Regions from separate parts of the Sulfuritalea sp. genome, predicted to be linked through region 1. Evidence: riboswitches for the same ligand, from Rfam matches in the RefSeq annotation. Region 1 holds a riboswitch; each other region holds the start of a gene.
What was found. Region 1 has a riboswitch for cobalamin ahead of cobT (nicotinate-nucleotide--dimethylbenzimidazole phosphoribosyltransferase). Riboswitches for the same ligand answer to the same signal wherever they lie in the genome.
Positions count from the first base shown of each region.

Region 1 (6,003 bases):
GAGGTTACTTGGCCAGACCTGCCCGAAGTCACCATGGCACGCATCTCCCTGCAGTTTCCCGACGACCAGTTTTGCTATTCGACGGATCTCACGGTCCGCATCACCGACATCAACGGCGCCAACCATCTCGGCAACGATTCGATGATCTCGATGATCTCGGAGGCGCGGGCGCGCTTCCTGTTCGACTTCGGCGTCGAGGAAACCACCGACGACCAGATCATCGTCACCGACCTCGCCACCACCTATCTGGCCGAGGCCTATACGCGCGACGAGCTGCGCTTCGAGGTCGGCGTCATGGATTTCAACAAGTACGGCGGCGACATCATTTTCCGCGTCACGCGGCCGGCCGATGCGACGCTGATCGCCATGGCCAAGTCGGGCTTCGTCTTCTTCGACTATCGGGCGAAGAAAGTGGTGGCCATGCCCGAGTTCTTCGCCTCCAAGTTTCCGCGGGTCAATCGGCTCTAGGCGGCCAGCCCGGCGATGCTGGAAAACATGGACTCGCAGACACTCGATCACTTGCGCTCCTGGGTCGGTCGGCGGGAACAGGTCGACGACCTGATCGCGCCTTCCAGGGTGGCCGCGCTGGCGGCGACGCTGGATCGCGACGACCCTGCGCCGCTGCCGGGCGATGCGCTGCCGCCGCCCTGGCACTGGACGCTGTGCGTGGCCGCGGCGCGCCAGTCGGCGCTCGGCCCCGATGGCCATCCGGCGCGCGGCGGCTTCCTGCCGCCGGTGCCGCTGCCGCGCCGCATGTGGGCCGGCGGCCGGCTGACGTTTCCGCAGCCGCTGCGTGTCGGCGAGGCCGTGCAGCGCCGCTCGCAGGTGCTCTCGGTCGACCACAAGAGCGGGCGCTCCGGCGATCTGGTCTTCGTCCTGGTGCGCCATGAATTCCACGGTGCGCACGGACTGGCGGTCACCGAAGAGCACGACATCGTCTACCGTGAGCTGCCGAGCGCCGTGTCGGACTCTGTCTGCCGGGGATTCCGCTTCGCGGGCCGGCAAGCGCCAACTCTTGCTGCGGCGCCCGCAAGCTGCGCCTGGCAGCGCGAGATCGTGCCCGACGACGTGCTGCTGTTCCGCTATTCGGCGCTGACCTTCAACGGCCATCGCATCCACTACGATCGCCGCTATGTGACCGAGGTCGAGGGCTATCCCGGCCTCGTCGTGCATGGTCCGCTGATCGCCACGCTGCTGCTCGACCTGCTGCGGCGGAACCTGCCCGGCGCGGCCATCGCGGCGTTCGAGTTCAAGGCCCACAAGCCGCTGTTCGACATCGCGCCGTTTTCTGTCCATGGCCAGCCCGAGGGCGACGGCAAGACCGTCAGGCTTTGGGCGACGGATGCCGAAGGCTGGCTGGCGATGAGCGCCAGCGCCAGCCTGGCCTGAATCCCGTCGGCATCAGGCGCGGCCGCTTGCCGCGGCAGCATCCTGGTCGGTGAGCGTGACGCGGACCACGCTTTCATAGTCGAAGCTGAGCGCCATCCAGCGCCGCGCCGGCAGACCCTGCGCCTGACCGACGATGACTTTCATCACGCCCGCATGGGTCACCAGCACGGCGCTTTCCAGGCCCTGCTGGCGGACGTCGGCGAGGAAGCCATGCACCCGGCGCTGCAGTTCGCCGACCGATTCGCCCTGCGGCGGCCGATAGCCGAGCGGATCGGCGGCCCAGCCGTCCAGCGCCTCACGCTGTATCCGGTCCCAGGGGCTCATTTCCCAGACGCCAAAGTGCATTTCCTGCAGCCGCGCATCGCTTTGAGGAGCCGGATGCAGGGCCTGCGCCAGTTGCGCGCAGCGTTGCAGCGGGCTGGTGAAGACAGGCAACTGCGGCGGCAGTTGCACGGCGATGCGCGCCGCGGCGGCGGCAACGTCTGCCGCCAGCGCCAGGTCGGTGCGGCCGTAGCAGACGCCGGCGGCGACCTGCGGCGCGGGGTGGCGGATCAGGTAAAGCTGCACAGCAGCCCCAGGTAGAAGGCCACTTCGCCGAGTTGCTGCGCGGCGCCGAGGCAGTCGCCGGTGTAGCCGCCGATGCGGCGCACGAAGTAGCGCGCGGCGAGCAGCGTACTCAGGGTCACCGCCGCCAGCGCCGTCAGCACTTCGGCCAAGGGCAGCAGCAGGCAGGGCGCGAGGCCGCACAGCGCCGCGACGGCGAGTTCATGCGGCGCCATGCGCTGCGCCAGCGGCTTGGACTTCGAGCTGTCGTCGTCGCGCACGTAGTCGAGGAAATAGATCAGCACGGTCGAGGCCAGGCGAGACACTGCGTGACCGGCGACCAGCGCGATGGCGAGAAAGGGCGGGCCGAGACCGGCGTCGAGCTCGGTCAGCGCACTCCATTTGGTGAGCAGGATCAGGCCGACGCCGAGCGCCGCGTAGCTGCCGATGCGCGAGTCCTTCATGATCGTCAGCACCTGCGCCTTGTCCCAGCCGCCGCCGAAGCCGTCGCAGGAATCGGCGAAGCCGTCCTCGTGGAAGGCGCCGGTGGCGAGTATCGTCGCCGCCATGCCGAGCAGCACGGCGACGCCGATCGGCAGCGCCAGCGCCGCGAGTTCCGTGACGCCGGCGCCGATGATGCCGACCAGGATGCCGATCAGCGGGAAGTAGCGCGCCGCATGGTTGAGCTGGTCCTGTCCATGGCCGACCCAGGCCGGCACCGGCAGGCGCGTGAAAAAGCGCAGCGCGGCGAAGAAGTATTCCAGCTCGCGCTTCATCAGCTTTTCTCGCTGACTCCGGCCGACTCGAAACTCGCCATCTCGTTCATGAAGGCGCAGGCGGCGTTCAGGAGCGGCAGCGCCAGCGCCGCGCCGGTGCCCTCGCCCAGGCGCAGGCCGAGGTCGAGCAGCGGCTGGCCCTTGAGCCAAGCGAGCTGCAGGCGGTGGCCGGCCTCGTTCGAGCAGTGCGCGAAGACGCAATAGTCGAGGATCGCCGGCGACACCTGGGCGGCGACCAGCAGCGCGCTGGTGACGATGAAGCCGTCGATCAGCAGCGTCATGCGCGCTTCGGCGGCGGCCAGCATCGCGCCGGCCAGCATCGCGATTTCGAAGCCACCGAAACGGCTCAGGATGCGAAGCGCATCGTCTGGCGCAACGCCGCTGGCGGTGGGCCGTTCCGGCCAGAAGGACAACGCCTGCGCCAGCAGCGCGCGCTTGCGTTCCAGCCCGGCGTCGTCGAGCCCGGTGCCGCGCCCGACGCAGTCGGCCAGCGGCAGGCCGGTGATGCAGTGGGTCAGCAGCGAGGCGGCGGCGGTGTTGCCGATGCCCATTTCGCCGAAGCCCAGCGCATTGCAGCCGGCGGCGGCGAATTCGCGCGCCAGACGGGCGCCGTTGTTCATCGCCGTGGCGCACTCGGTCTCGCTCATGGCTGCGCCTTCGAGATAATTCGCCGTGCCGCCAGCGCCAACTTTCGCATCGACCAGCCCGTCGCGCGGACCGAATTCATGCGCCACGCCGGCATCGGCCACCACCAGCGTCATGCCGGCCTGGCGCGCCAGGACGTTGATCGCGGCGCCGCCGGCAAGAAAGTTTTCCACCATCTGCCAGGTGACTTCCTGCGGGAAGGCCGAGACGCCGGCTTTCGCCGCGCCGTGATCGCCGGCGCAGACCAGCACGTGCGGAAGGGCGATGCGCGGCGAAAGGCTCTGCTGGATCAGGCCGAGCTGCAGGGCCAGGCTTTCGAGGCGGCCGAGCGCGCCCAGGGGTTTGGTCTTCTGGTCGATCTTGTGCTGCAAAGCGGCGCTCAGGGCGCGATCCAGCGGGGCAATCTCAAAGCGGGGAAATACTTGCGGGGAACGCATCCGATTCATCCTTTTTTCATAAGCGGCGCGGCCTTGTCCCGCGCGTCCAAACGCGGCACAAGCCCGCACCACGGGCTTGATGAAAATCATCGGTCGGTCTTCTGGCTCCCGGATCGTCCTTGGCTTGCGCCTTCCCGGATTTTCATCCAGTGGCATATTGCAAGCTTCGTCCCCGGTCACAGCGGCGGGCCCGCCACGGAATGAGGTATCAACCTGTCACCGTGTTCCCAGGAGGCTTCATGCAACATGAGGCCTCCACCGAATCGCGGCGAATTATGGGGCCTGGCACCGACATCTGCAACAGTCCATCAGCGCGCTGCTTGCCGCGGCGGATGCGGCACCCACAGCATTGCACATCATATCGATGGCTGATATGATGTGCCTATGGATTTGCCGGAGTACGCGCTCGAACTTCTGTTGGCCTACGATGGCCGGGTACATTATTTCGCCAGCGGGCATACGCTGAGATTTGAGGTACGGCAGATCGAGAAATCGGCCAGGGCGCCTTACGGCATTGCGTATTCGTTGACTTTGCACGCACCCGACAGAACGCGATTGCTGGGTTTCGACAACGCACATTCGGTGCCTCATCGGGGCGGGCGCTACGTAAAACGGAAGCTCGAAGCCGATCACTGGCACCGCACGGCGAGCGACGAAGGCCGTCCCTACGACTTCGTTTCGGTCGAGACGCTGCTTGAGGATTTTTTCAGGGAAGCCGAGTGCACCTTGAACGAGCAGGGCGTGAGCTTTGAAATTGTGGATGAGCAGGAGGAATGACCATGGGACTCAAGATTCAATCGATGAAACAACTCAAGGCGGAAATGCTTGCCGTCGCCAAGGGCACGCGCCAGCCTCCCGTCGATGCCGGACAGATGTCGTTCGATTCCGTGGAGGCGGTAATGCGCTTGCTGACCCCGGACAACCGGCAACTGCTCGCGGTGATCGAGAACAGCAAGCCGGCATCGGTTGCCGACCTTGCGCGCCTGGTCGGCCGCGCCGAATCGAATGTCAGCCGCACGCTGAGCCGGTTGGTTGCCGGAGGTTTCGTGCGCCTCAAGCCGGGCGCCGGCAAGGCCAAGGTGCCGGAAGTCGCGATCCACCGACTGACGGTGGATATCGACGTCTGCCGTTTCGAGGATCGAGTGGCGGTGGCCTGAGCGGCGACGCCCCATGATCGAACTCATTCTTGGCGGCGCCCGTTCGGGCAAGAGCGCACTGGCCGAGCAGCGCGCGGCCGAGTCCGGCCTGGCCGTGAGCTACATCGCCACGGCGCAGGCCGGCGACGCGGAAATGGCGCGGCGCATCGCCCATCATCAGGCGCGCCGAGCGCAGCACTGGGTGTTGGTGGAGGAACCGCTGCATCTCGCCGCGGCGCTGAACGACCATGCCGCGGCCGACCGCTGCCTGCTGGTGGATTGCCTGACCCTGTGGCTGACCAACCTGCTCTATGCCGGCTCCGCCGCGCAGCAGGCCGAGGCCGGCGAAGCCGTGAATTGCCCGCTGCTGGCTTTCGAGACCGCGGCACTGCTCGACTGCCTGCCGAATCTGCCCGGCCGCGTGATCCTGGTCAGCAACGAGGTCGGACTGGGCATCGTGCCGCTGGGCGCCGTGACGCGCCTCTATGTCGACGATGCCGGCCGCATGAACCAGTCGATTGCCCGCATCGCGCAGCGGGTGACGTTCGTCGCGGCCGGCCTGCCGCTGGAACTCAAGGGCGGCTGAGGCCGGTCATGCCGTCCGATTTTTCGAACGCCCCGAAGGAGAAGCAAATGTTTGGAAGCGCATGCAAGCACATGGCATGGGTTCTCGCCATGATTGTCGCCGGCATCGTCCAGCCGGCTGCCGCCCAGTTGCCGGGCATCGGCATCGTCATCATGCATGGCAAGGGCGGCTCGCCGACCAAACACGTGGCGGATCTGGCTGCATCTCTCGAAGGCAAGGGATACCTGGTCGCCAACCTCGACATGCCCTGGTCCGGGCAGCGCGATTACGATGCGAACGTCGCGGCGGCGGAAAAGCAGGTGGAATCCGCACTCGAGAGCCTGCGCGCCAAGGGAGCGGCGAAACTGTTCGTCGCCGGCCACAGCCAGGGCGGGCTTTTTGCGCTTTATTTCGGCGGCAAACATCCGGTCGATGGCATCGTCGCGATAGCCCCGGGCGGCAGCGTCGGCAGCCCGATCTTCCGCGAGAAGCTCGGCGCCGCGGTGGCCCAG
Region 1 covers NZ_JASJPC010000007.1:9,900-15,902, reverse strand. Annotated here, with positions in the region: gene RMO95_RS03000 (thioesterase family protein) at 34-468, shown strand; gene RMO95_RS02995 (MaoC family dehydratase N-terminal domain-containing protein) at 496-1,389, shown strand; gene cobC (alpha-ribazole phosphatase) at 1,402-1,956, opposite strand; gene RMO95_RS02985 (adenosylcobinamide-GDP ribazoletransferase) at 1,941-2,708, opposite strand; gene cobT (nicotinate-nucleotide--dimethylbenzimidazole phosphoribosyltransferase) at 2,708-3,790, opposite strand; cobalamin riboswitch at 3,864-4,068, opposite strand; gene RMO95_RS02975 (DUF6516 family protein) at 4,175-4,567, shown strand; gene RMO95_RS02970 (MarR family transcriptional regulator) at 4,570-4,947, shown strand; gene cobU (bifunctional adenosylcobinamide kinase/adenosylcobinamide-phosphate guanylyltransferase) at 4,961-5,512, shown strand; gene RMO95_RS02960 (alpha/beta fold hydrolase) at 5,560-6,003, shown strand, end outside.

Region 2 (6,003 bases), on a different contig from region 1:
GGCACCCGGATTTCGCGGCGCACGGCTCCTGCAAGTTATGCACGGTCAAGGTCAATGGGCGCTTCGGTTCGGCCTGCACCCTGGAAGCCCAGCCCGGCATGGAAGTCGAGAACCGCACGGTCGAACTCGACGACAAGCGCCGCACGATGCTGCAGATGTTCTTCGTCGAAGGCAACCACTTCTGCCCTTCCTGCGAGAAAAGCGGCAACTGCGCGCTGCAGGCCACGGCCTACGAACTGAAGATGATGTCGCCGCACTTCGACATGTTCTATCCCGACCGCCCGGTCGATGCCTCGCATCCCGACGTGCTGCTCGACTTCAACCGCTGCATCATGTGCAGCCTCTGCGTCACGGCCTCGCGCGAGGTCGATGGCAAGCACGTCTTCGCCATGGGCGGGCGCGGCATCCTCGGCCGCCGCATCCACATCAACAGCGAATCCGGCAAGCTCGCCGACACCGATTTCGCGCTGACCGACCGCGCCGCCAGCATCTGCCCGGTCGGCGTGATCCTGGAGAAGCGCAAGGGTTTCGCCGTGCCAATCGGCGAACGCCGCTACGACAAGTCGCCGATCAGCGCGCAGGTCAAGGAGAAGGCACCATGAATGCGCCCATGAACACCGCTCCGGTAAAAAAGCTCCGCGTCGCCACCACCAGCCTGGCCGGCTGCTTCGGCTGTCACATGTCGCTGCTCGACATCGACGAGCGCATCCTCAAGCTGCTCGAACTGGTCGAATTCGACCGCTCGCCGCTGACCGACATCAAGCACTGCGGCCCCTGCGATCTGGGCCTGATCGAAGGCGGCCTGTGCAACGCCGAGAACGTGCACGTGCTGCGCGAGTTCCGCAGCCACTGCAAGATCCTGGTTGCCGTCGGCGCCTGCGCGATCAACGGCGGCCTGCCGGCGCAGCGCAATCATCTCGACCTGCGCGACGTGCTCGAAGAGGTGTACCAGACCGAATACCTGACGTCCCACGGCGGCATCCCCAACGATCCGGAACTGCCGCTGCCGCTGAACAAGGTGCATCCGATCCACGAGGTCGTGAAGGTGGATTACTTCCTGCCCGGCTGCCCGCCGCCGGCCGACGCGATCTGGAAACTGCTGACCGACCTGCTCGCCGGCCGCACGCCGACCCTCGGCCACGGCCTGCTGCACTATGACTGAGCCTTAATTGACCACGAGATAGTGGATTCCCCGTAGGAGCGAGCTTGCTCGCGATACGCCATTTTCGCGAGCAAGCTCGCTCCTACAGTCTTAGAGGTAAATTCCATGTCTGAACTCGAAACCGCACTATCCCCCGAAAAACTCCGCCGCGTCGCCATCGATCCCGTGTCGCGGGTCGAGGGCCACGGCAAGGTCACGATCCTGCTCGACGACGACAACAAGGTGCACCAGGTGCGCCTGCACATCGTCGAATTCCGCGGCTTCGAGAAGTTCATCCAGGGCCGCCCCTACTGGGAAGTGCCGGTCATGGTGCAGCGCCTGTGCGGCATCTGCCCGGTCTCGCACCACCTCGCCGCATCGAAGGCGCTGGACATGATGCTCGGCGTCAAGCAGTTGACGCCGACCGCCGAGAAGGTGCGCCGCCTGATGCACTACGGCCAGATCCTGCAATCGCACGCCCTGCACTTCTTCCATCTCGCCTCGCCCGATCTGCTGTTCGGCTTCGGCTCGGACCTGGCCCAGCGCAACATCGTCGGCGTCGTCGCCGCGCATCCCGAAATCGCCAGGAAGGGCGTGCTGCTCAGGAAGTTCGGCCAGGAAGTGATCCGCATGACGGCCGGCAAGCGCGTGCATGGCACCGGCTCGGTTCCCGGCGGCGTGAACAAATCGCTCTCGCCCGAGGAACGTGCCGCGCTGCTCAAGGACATCTACCAGATGGTGGCCTGGAGCCGTGATGCAGTCGGCATGATCCGCCAGTTGTTCGAGCAGAACCTGGCCGAATACAACGCCTTCGGCCGCTTCCGCTCGGCCGGCATGTGCCTGGTGCGCTCCGACGGCGCCATGGACCTGTATCACGGGGCCTTGCGCGCGCGCGACGTCGAGGGCAAGACCCTGTTCGACCATTTCGACTACGGCCGCTACTGGGACGTCATCGCCGAGGACGTCAAGCCCTGGTCCTACATGAAGTTCCCCTTCTTCAAGTCGCTCGGTCCGGAAGACGGCTCCTACCGCGTCGGGCCGCTGACCCGCGTCACGCAATGCGACAGCATCCCGACCCCGCTGGCCGACATGGAGCGTCAGGAATTCATGGCCTACGACGGCGGCAGCGTCACCGGGGCGACGCTGGGCTACCACTGGGCGCGCATGATCGAAATGCTGCACGCGGCGGAAAACATCAAGGACCTGCTGCACGACGACGACATCACGGGCCACGATTTGATGGCGACCGGCTCCCGCCAGGAACGCGGCGTCGGCGTCATCGAGGCGCCGCGCGGCACGCTGATCCACCACTACCGTGTCGATGAGAACGACCTGGTGATCCGCGCCAACCTGATCGTCTCCACCACGCACAACAACCAGGCGATGAACACCGCGGTGCGCGAAGTGGCCAAGCAATACCTCGACGGCGTCGAGATCACCGAAGGCCTGCTCAACCACATCGAGATCGCGATCCGCGCCTTCGACCCCTGCCTATCCTGCGCCACCCACGCGCTGGGGCAGATGCCGCTCGAAGTCGCCATAGTTGGCGCTGACGGCACGGTGATCGACGCGGCAACGCGCGATCACCGCGGCCTGACGCGCGAGACTCGCGAACTGCCTTGACTGCGCCGACGCTGATCTTCGGCTGGGGCAATCCCAGCCGCGGCGACGACGCGCTGGGCCCGCTGTTCGTCGAGCATTTCACCGCCCTCGCGGCGCGCCAACCGGAATGGGGCGAGGTCGAATGCCTGACCGATTTCCAGTTGCAGATGGAACACGCGCTCGACCTGCAAGGCCGCCGCCGTGTACTGTTCGTCGATGCCAGCGTCGATGCGCTGGCGCCCTGCTCGCTGGTCCGCATCAAGGCGGCGCGCGACGCCAGCTTCACCACCCACGCCATGAGCCCGCAGGCGGTGCTCAAGGTCTACGCCGACATCGACGGCGGCGAGCCGCCGCCCTGCTGGCTGCTGGCAATCCGCGGCGAACGCTTCGAACTCGGCGAAGGCCTCAGCACGGCCGCGCAACAATCCCTGCAAGCGGCATTGCAACTCGCCGCAGACTGGATGGATTGCGCATGACTGGGTTGCCGGAATCCGATCCGTCACTCAACAAAACTGGGCAATCCGCCACCGGTGGCAGCCGCAGCAAAAAGAAGGTCTTGTGGGCGGTGTTGTTGCTTGCAACGCTTGTCTGCCTTGGAAGTTATATCGCTGTCATTGCCTATGTGCGATTTGGCGGCCAGGCCGTTAAGGATTTCTGCAGTCAGGAATTGATCGGCAAGTCAATGTCGGAGGCAAAGGAACTTGCCGCCAGGAGCGGGTTGGAGATCGTTGAGCGGGAGGGATTGCTTCGTGTAACCACGGACCCGAACATGTCCCGCCATACCTGCGACCTCAAGCTCAACGCCGGCAAAGTCACATCCGCTAAGGCGTTCTTCCGATTCTGACAATCCGTGTGAGCATTGCGCGCCTGGAACTGCCTCAGGAGGTTGTCTCAGTTCGGCCATGACCCGACACTGGAGATTTCGCTCGATAGCCGACAGTGAGCGCGCGACGTTCCTCCATAGCAGCCATCCACGATGCCGTACGCATTTGTCCGATCCCCGGGCCGTAGCGTAGCGGAAGTGCCGATGATACATTCGTACCGCAACTGTGTGCACGAAGGTGCCGCCAACCTTTCCCCGGCGGCGCAACACGACGGGAAAGTTTTGGCATAAGATGGCGGCGTTTTGGGTGCCTTGCCCTATTGACTTGGGGCGGGTGAAACGGGAAGCCGGTGAAGCTGGGCAACCAGTCATTCCGGCGCAGCCCCCGCTGCTGTAAGCCTGACGACTCCGCTACTGCCACTGTATTGTTCGATACGGGAAGGCGCGGGGAAGATCGACGGCAAGCCAGAAGACCGGCCCAAACATTTGGCGTTGAACCCCGGGGTGCGGGCGAAGGCTGGCGAACGCCTCATTGTTCCGCCAGAAATCCTTGAGCTTCACGGGTCCAGCGATTCGTTGTTATATGGTCAAGGAGTTCAAACATGCATATCGAAGCGGGCGTCGTCGACGGCGCAAAAATGATTCTCAGTTATGGCACGGCCGCGGTTGCTGCCGGGGCAACCGTCAAGGCGGCCGCCGATTTTGTTCGCGAGAACGGGCTTGGCACCCTGCTGGCGCGCAGCGTCCTGGCCGCGCTGATGGTCTTCTGTTTCTTCGAGGTGTTCTTTCACTACCCGGTCGGCGTCTCGGAAGTGCACCTGATCCTGGGCACCACGCTCTTTTTGTTTTTCGGCCTGGCGCCGGCGGCCATCGGCCTGGCCGGCGGCCTGCTGGTTCAGGGCCTGTTCTTCGCCCCCGCCGACCTGCCTCAGTACGCGATCAACCTGACCACCTTGCTGGCGCCGATCTTCGTCATGGGCGTGCTGGCGAAAAAGATCATTCCCGCGCACACCGCCTACGTCGACCTTTCCTACGGCCAGACGCTGAAGCTCTCGGCGGCCTATCAGGGCGGCGTCATCGCCTGGGTGGCGTTCTGGGCGTTCTATGGACAAGGGTTCGGCGCCGAGAACCTGGCGAATGTCGCTTCTTTTGGCGGCGCCTACCTGCTCGTCATCATCGCCGAACCGCTGATCGATCTGGCCGTGCTGGCGGGAGCCAAGTCCCTGCACGCCCTCAAGCGTTCCGCCGCTGTCGACAAACGCTTGTACAACTCCGTTGCAGCTTGAGTTTGCCGGCGTGCCTGGCCGGGTCTGGTTCGTCGGCGCGGGACCGGGCGATCCGGACCTGATCACGGTCAAGGGCCGCGATCTGCTCGCCCGCGCCGGCGCCATCCTGTATGCCGGCTCGCTGGTCGATCGGGCGGCGACGCGCTTCGCGCCGCCGGGCTGCGCGATTCGAGACTCCAAGGACATGACGCTGGAGGAAATGACCGCGTGGCTAATCGAGCAGTGCGGCCGCCATGCCACCGTCGTCCGCCTGCAGACCGGCGACCCCGGCCTGTATGGCGCGCTGATCGAAATGACCCGGCCGCTGACGGCCGCCGGCGTCGAGTGGCAAGTCGTGCCGGGCGTGTCGTCGGCCATGGCGGCAGCAGCAGCGGCGGCGGAGACGCTGACCCTGCCCGAAGTGACGCAGACGGTGATCCTGACCCGCGTCGCCGGGCGTACGCCGATGCCGCCGGGGGAGGATCTGGAGTCGCTGGCGGCCCACAAGACCACTCTGTGCATTTTCCTTTCCATCACACTGCTGCATGAAGTCCAGCAAGCATTGCGCGCCGCCGGCTGGGACGAGAATGCGCCCATCCTTGTGGTGCAGAAGGCGAGCTGGCCCGGCGCGGAAAAGATCATTCGCGGCACTCTCGCCGACATCAAGAAGAAATGCCAGGCCGAGAAGATCGGCAGCCAGGCCATGATCATCGCCAGCCCGACGCTGGGCGCCGCCGATTGGCCCGACCTCGCCCGTTCGAAACTTTACGACCCCACCTTCACCCACCGCTTTCGCAAGGCCGCCCATGGATAACTCAACCACGCTCCTGCTGGTCGGCCACGGCTCGCGCAACCAGGAAGGCAACAAGGAGATCCAGCGTTTCGCCGCCGACTGGCGCCAGCGCCATCCCGACTGGCGCATCGAAGTCTGCTTCATCGAGCACGCCGACGTGCTGCTCACTGAAGGCATGGACCGCGCCGCCAAGAACGCCAGGCGCGTGCTGGTCATACCCTTCATCCTCAACGCCGCCGGCCACGTCAAGATGGAACTGCCGGCCGCGCTGAACGCCGCGCGCCTGAGCCATCCCAAGGTCGAATTCCTCGTCACCCGCCACCTCGGCATGGGGCGCGAAATCCTCGCCGTGCTGCAAGGCCAGCTCGACCGCCTGATG
Region 2 covers NZ_JASJPC010000029.1:43,968-49,970, forward strand. Annotated here, with positions in the region: gene RMO95_RS14005 (2Fe-2S iron-sulfur cluster-binding protein) at 1-602, shown strand, start outside; gene RMO95_RS14010 (NADP oxidoreductase) at 599-1,162, shown strand; gene RMO95_RS14015 (Ni/Fe hydrogenase subunit alpha) at 1,268-2,764, shown strand; gene RMO95_RS14020 (hydrogenase maturation protease) at 2,761-3,219, shown strand; gene RMO95_RS14025 (hypothetical protein) at 3,216-3,587, shown strand; cobalamin riboswitch at 3,855-4,063, shown strand; gene RMO95_RS14030 (energy-coupling factor ABC transporter permease) at 4,169-4,852, shown strand; gene cobM (precorrin-4 C(11)-methyltransferase) at 4,863-5,645, shown strand; gene RMO95_RS14040 (sirohydrochlorin chelatase) at 5,638-6,003, shown strand, end outside.
Region 2: linked by a shared signal. The riboswitch ahead of RMO95_RS14030 (energy-coupling factor ABC transporter permease) and the one ahead of cobT (nicotinate-nucleotide--dimethylbenzimidazole phosphoribosyltransferase) in region 1 are both predicted to bind cobalamin.

Region 3 (6,003 bases), on a different contig from region 1:
GCATCGGCGGCGCTTTCCCAGGCCCAGCGTTTGAGCCAGGGATGGCGGCCGATCAGCGCGGTTTCCAGCACGCTGGCGGGGAAGGCGTCGACCTGCTGCTGCAGCAGCACGCCGCGCAACTGCGCGACGCGGCGCGGCGGCGTCTGCGCCAGCTCGGCGCCGCACAGTTCGATGCGGCCGGCCGCGGGCTCGCGCAGGCCGGCCAGGGTGTGCAGCAGCGTGGTCTTGCCGGCGCCGTTGCGGCCGAGTATGGCCAGGCGCTCGCCGGCGGCGAGTTCCAGGTCGAGCCCGCGCACCACGGTGCGGCCGCCGACGGCGACCGCGAGCCCGCGCACCGTGAGGAGGCTGCTCATGGCGCGCTGCCCTTGGCCTGGCGCGACAGCAGATACAGGAACACCGGCACGCCGAGCAGGGCGGTGAGCACGCCGACCGGCAGTTGCTGCGGCGCGACCAGGGTGCGCGCCAGGGTGTCGGCGATCACCAGCAGCGAACCCCCGGCCAGCGCGGCGGCCGGCAGCAGCACGCGCTGGTCGTTGCCGACCGCCAGGCGCACCAGGTGGGGCACCACCAGGCCGACGAAGCCGACGCTGCCGGCGGTGGTCACGGCGACCGCGGTCAAGAGCGAGGCCAGCACATACACGGCGCCGCGCAGGCCGCGCACCCGAACGCCGAGGGTGCGCGCGATCAGGTCGCCGCGCGCCAGCAGGTTGAGGTCGCGCGACAGCGGCAGGGCCGCCGCCAGGCCCAGCGCCAGCACCAGCAGCGCCGGCCACGGCGTGCCAGCATGCGACAGGTCGCCCATCAGCCAGAACAGCATGCTGCGCAACTGGTGCTCCGGCGCCACCGAGAGGATCAGCGCCACCACCGCGCTGCAGCCGGCGGCGACGATGACGCCGGTCAGCAGCAGGCGGGTCTGGGTCCAGCTGCCGTCACCGCGTGCCAGGCCGAATACCAGCAGCATCGCGGCGAAGGCGCCGGCGAAGGCGAACAGATTGATCAAGGCCAGCGCCAGGCCGGCCAGCATCGCCAGCAACGCGCCGACCGCGGCGCCGCCCGAGATGCCAAGAACATAGGGATCGGCCAGGGGATTCCTCAGCAGCACCTGCATCAGCGCACCGGCCAGCGCCAGCAGGCCGCCGCAGGCGAAAGCCGCCAGCGCACGCGGCAGGCGCAGGCCGCTGACCACCGCGCCGGCGGTGTCCTGCCCGGTCCCCGTCAGGGCGGCCCAGACCTCGCCCGGCGCCACCGCGTAGGATCCCGCCAGCAGCGCCGCGACCAGGCTGGCGAGCGCCAGCGCCGTGAGTGCGGCAAGCAGCAGCAGGGCGCGGCGGCGGCTAGGCATTTACTTCATCGCGAAGCGCGCGCCGACGAACAGCGTCGTGCCCAGCGCGGCGAACTCCGAGGTGGCGGCGCGCACCACGTCGTAGCGCTTGTCGAACAGGTTGTCGACGCGGGCGAACAGCGACCAGCCGTGATCGAGGCGCAACTCGCCGCGCAGATTCACCAGGCCGTAGCCGCCCATTTTCTTGGTGTTGAGTCCCGTTGTGAAGTCCGGCGCATCGTAGCGCGGACCGCTGGCCTGGAGTTCGGCGCCGAGCGACCAGTCGCCGAAATCGCGGCTCGCGGCGAGGCTGCCGAATTGCCGCGCACGCCGCACCAGCGCTTCGCCGTTGGCCAGGTTCTTCGGGTCCTGGACGGTGAGGCCGGCGTCCAAGGACCAGGCGCCGAGCCGGGTGCGGGCGGCCGCGGTCCAGCCGCTGATGCGCGCCGTCGCGACGTTGCGCGGCGTGTAGAAGAACGAGCCCGGTGCGGTTTCCTGCCACTGGATCAGGTTCTCGATCTCGTTGCGGAACCCCGTCAGCGAAGCCTCGGTGCCGCCCATTTCATAATGCAGGGCAAGCTCGCGGCTGCGTCCGGACTCGGGCAGCAGCAGCGGGTTGCCGGCGCCGACGAAAGGCGTGTTGGGGAAATACAGGTCGTTGAAGGTCGGCGCCTTGAACGAGGTGCCGGCACTGGCCGAAATTCGCCAGGCATCGGTCAGGCGGTAGCCGTAGCCGAGGGTTTGCGTGGTCCGCGCGCCGAACTGGGAATTGTCGTCGCGGCGCGCCCCGACCTGCCAGAAATGCGCACCCGTCGAGCCGTTCCAGCCCAGCACCAGGGAATCGGTGCGGCGCTGCAGACTGGTATAGACACTGGTCGAGTCTATGGATTCGCGCAGGCTCTCGACGGCGACCAGGCCGCGCCCGAGCGGCAGGGTCAGGTCGTTTTGCCAGACCACCTGGTCCTGGCGCGTGCGAAACGCATCGCGGTCCTGGCCCGCGGTGGCCGAAGGCGTGGTGATCGAGTGGTCCTCGCCGCGGCCGAGGCGCAGTTCGCTATGCCATGCTTCGGCCAGACGCGCGCGGGCGAACACGCCGTGGGCGACGACCCGGGTCCGCGTCTGCCAATCCAGGTTGGCAGAAGGCCAACTGCTGTCGAAGTGGTTGACGCCGTCGCTTTCGATGCCGTGGGCGCCGATCTCGATGCCCTCCTGCGGGCGCCAGGTGGCGGCCAGCGACAGGCTGCGGCGCGCAAAACCGTCGCGGTCCGGGTTGTAGGCCGGGCTGCTCGGATTGGTGATGGCGTTGACCCCCTCGGCGCGCGAGTCGGCCACGCGCACGGCATAGTCGAACTTTCCGACGCGGTTGGCGTGGGCCAGCGTCAGTTCCCGGCCGCCGCGGCTGCCGACCCCGGCGCTGGCTTCCAGGCGCGGGGCATCCGCCGCGCGCCGGGTGGTGATGCGGATCACGCCGCCGATGGCGTCGGAACCATACAGCGCCGACGCCGGTCCGCGCAGGATTTCGATGCGTTCCACCTGGGCCAGGGGAATCGCTTCCAGCGAGCTCTGTCCCAGCGTGGCCGAGTTGATGCGCAGACCGTCGAGCAGGATCAGGGTATGGCCGGCGTTGGCGCCGCGGATGAATACGCTTTCCGTGGCGCCGCGGCTGCCGGCGCGCGACAGTTCGATCCCCGGCGTGCGCGCCAGCAGGTCGCCGAGGGTGGTCGACGGGCCTGCCTGCTCGATGGCCTCGCGGTCGATCACGGAGACGTCGGCGATGACCTCGTTGATTCGCGTCGCCTGGCGCGTCGCGGTGACCACGACGGCCGCGAGTTGATCGGCGGCGAAGGAAAAACCGGAGAAAAGACAACTGGCCGCGCAGGCGGCGATGGTGAAATGCTTATGCATGGAAAAACTCCCGAATCCCGGCGAGCGTCCCCGCAGCCGGTAGGTGGCAAATGCATGCGCGGGAGGGGAGGGCAATGAACGGGGTCGGCACAAACCCCGGCACGCCGCAACCCCGCAACGCATACGCTGGTTTGTCCCTGGCCGGTCTCCGGGCTTGGAAGTCTTGGTTCATCGCCTTCCCGGGCTTGCGACCCAGTGGCGTCTTGATGAACCCGCACTTCCTTACCGTTGCGGGGGCAGCGCCGGAATCGAACCCTTTGGAGGTACTCACCGGCTTCCCGTTTCACCCGGCACGGAATCCATGCGCGGGCACCACGAACAGCGCGCAGTATATCAAAGCATCGGCGGCTGGCTGCGAATACCCTTAATCCAATTAGTCTTGATCCGAGTCAAGGATTACGCCTTGGTGCCGGCGCACGCTTGCGACCATTGGATTGGTAGGGTTTTCAGTGCGGGCGCACTACGCTTTGACTCAGATGAATCATTCAAAAGGAGAGAAGTATGAAAAGGAAGGTACTTGGACTATTTGCCGTTTCCGCCATTGCCGGTGCCATGGGCAGTGTCTTCGCGCAGGATGCTGCGCCCACCTTGACCGCCGCCGAAAAGGAAACCGCCAAGAAGATCTACTTTGAACGCTGCGCGGGTTGCCATGGCGTGCTGCGCAAGGGCGCCACCGGCAAGAACCTGGAGCCGCACTGGACCAAGACCGCCAAGGACGGCGCCAAGACGGAAGGCGGCACGCTCAAGCTGGGCCAGAATCGCCTGGAAAAGATCATCGGTTACGGCACCGATGGCGGCATGGTGAACTTCGACGACATCCTGACCAAGGACGAGATCGCCCTGATGGCCAAGTACATCCAGAACACCCCGGATGTGCCGCCCGAGTACAGCTTCAAGGAAATGTCGGAATCCTGGAAGGTCATCGTGCCGGTCAAGGACAGGCCGACCAAGCAGATGAACAAGTTCAACCTGAAGAACTTCTTCTCCGTCACCCTGCGCGACACCGGCGAAGTGGCGCTGATCGACGGCGACACCAAGGAAATCCGCAGCATCGTCAAGACCGGCTACGCGGTGCACATCTCGCGCCTGTCGAAGTCGGGCCGCTACGTGTATGTCATCGGCCGCGACGGCCGCCTGTCGCTGATCGACCTCTGGATGGAGAAGCCTGCCGTGGTGGCCGAACTCAAGATCGGCTTCGACGCGCGCTCGGTCGATACCTCGAAGTTCAAGGGCTTTGAAGACAAGTACGCGATTGCCGGTTCCTACTGGCCGCCCCAGTACGTGATCATGGACGGCGACACGCTGAAGCCGCTCAAGGTCGTCAGCACCCGCGGCATGACGGTGGACGGCGAGTATCACCCCGAGCCGCGCGTGGCTTCGATCGTCTCTTCCGAGATCAAGCCCGAGTGGGTGGTCAACGTCAAGGAAACCGGCCAGATCCTGCTGGTGGACTATTCCGACATCAAGAACCTGAAGACCACCACCATCGCTTCCGCCAAGTTCCTCCATGACGGCGGCTGGGATGCCTCCAAGCGCTACTTCCTGGTCGCGGCCAATGCCTCGAACAAGATCGCCGCGGTGGATACCAAGCTCGGCAAGCTGGCTGCCCTGATCGACGTCGCCAAGCTTCCGCATCCGGGTCGTGGCGCCAACTTCTCGCATCCGAAGTTCGGTCCGGTGTGGGCCACGGGCCACCTTGGCGCCGATGTGGTGACGCTGATCAGCACGCCGTCGGACAACAAGAAGAACGCCAAGTTCAAGGAGTTCAACTGGAAGGTCGTTCAGGAAGTCAAGCACGTGCCGGGCAACCTGTTCGTCAAGACCCATCCGAAATCGAAGAACCTGTGGGCCGACTCGCCGCAGAATCCCGACAAGGAACTCGCCGAGTCAGTTGCGGTGTGGGACATGGCCGACCTGTCGAAGCCGAAGAAGATCATCAACGTGGCCAAGGACTCGGGCCTGCCGGTGACCAAGGCAACCCGTCGTGCCGTGCATCCCGAGTACAGCGCCGACGGTTCCGAAGTGTGGATCTCCCTGTGGGGCGGCAAGACCGACCAGTCCGCCATCGTGGTCTATGACGACAAGACTCTGGCAATGAAGAAGGTGATCACCGATCCGAAGATGATCACGCCGACCGGCAAGTTCAATGTCTACAACACGCAGCATGACATTTACTGATCGGAAACTGATCGAAACTTGATCAGCAGCAAGGATAAAGGGGCATATGCCCCTTTATCCTATAGGTGTTTAAAAACGATCCGCTTGAAGCGAGCGCAGACCCTGTTGGCAACAGGCGCGGCAGCCGGATCCAACGACCGATGAACTAGGAAAAAGGTATATGGCAGACAATCAAAAATCAGGGTTTCTGGCGATGATGAAGCGGCCCAGTGCAAAGTATTCGCTGCTCAGTCTGCTGGTGGTCGGCTTCTTCTCCGGAATATTCTTCTGGGGCGGCTTCAACACCGGCATGGAAGCCACCAATACCCTGGAGTTCTGCATCGGCTGTCATGAGATGCGCGACAACGTTTACGTGGAATACAAGAAGACCATCCACTATTCCAACCGCACCGGCGTGCGGGCGGTATGCTCCGACTGTCATGTGCCGAAGGACTGGACGCACAAGATGATTCGCAAGATCCAGGCGAGCAAGGAAGTCTGGGGCAAGATCACCGGCGTCATCAACACGCCGGAGAAGTTCGCCGAACACCGGCTTAAGATGGCCGAGAGCGAATGGGCAAGGATGAAGGCCAGCGATTCGCGCGAATGCCGCAACTGCC
Region 3 covers NZ_JASJPC010000042.1:70,713-76,715, reverse strand. Annotated here, with positions in the region: gene RMO95_RS17565 (ABC transporter ATP-binding protein) at 1-353, opposite strand, end outside; gene RMO95_RS17560 (iron ABC transporter permease) at 350-1,342, opposite strand; gene RMO95_RS17555 (TonB-dependent receptor domain-containing protein) at 1,343-3,226, opposite strand; cobalamin riboswitch at 3,348-3,558, opposite strand; gene RMO95_RS17550 (cytochrome D1 domain-containing protein) at 3,728-5,404, shown strand; gene RMO95_RS17545 (NapC/NirT family cytochrome c) at 5,565-6,003, shown strand, end outside.
Region 3: linked by a shared signal. The riboswitch ahead of RMO95_RS17555 (TonB-dependent receptor domain-containing protein) and the one ahead of cobT (nicotinate-nucleotide--dimethylbenzimidazole phosphoribosyltransferase) in region 1 are both predicted to bind cobalamin.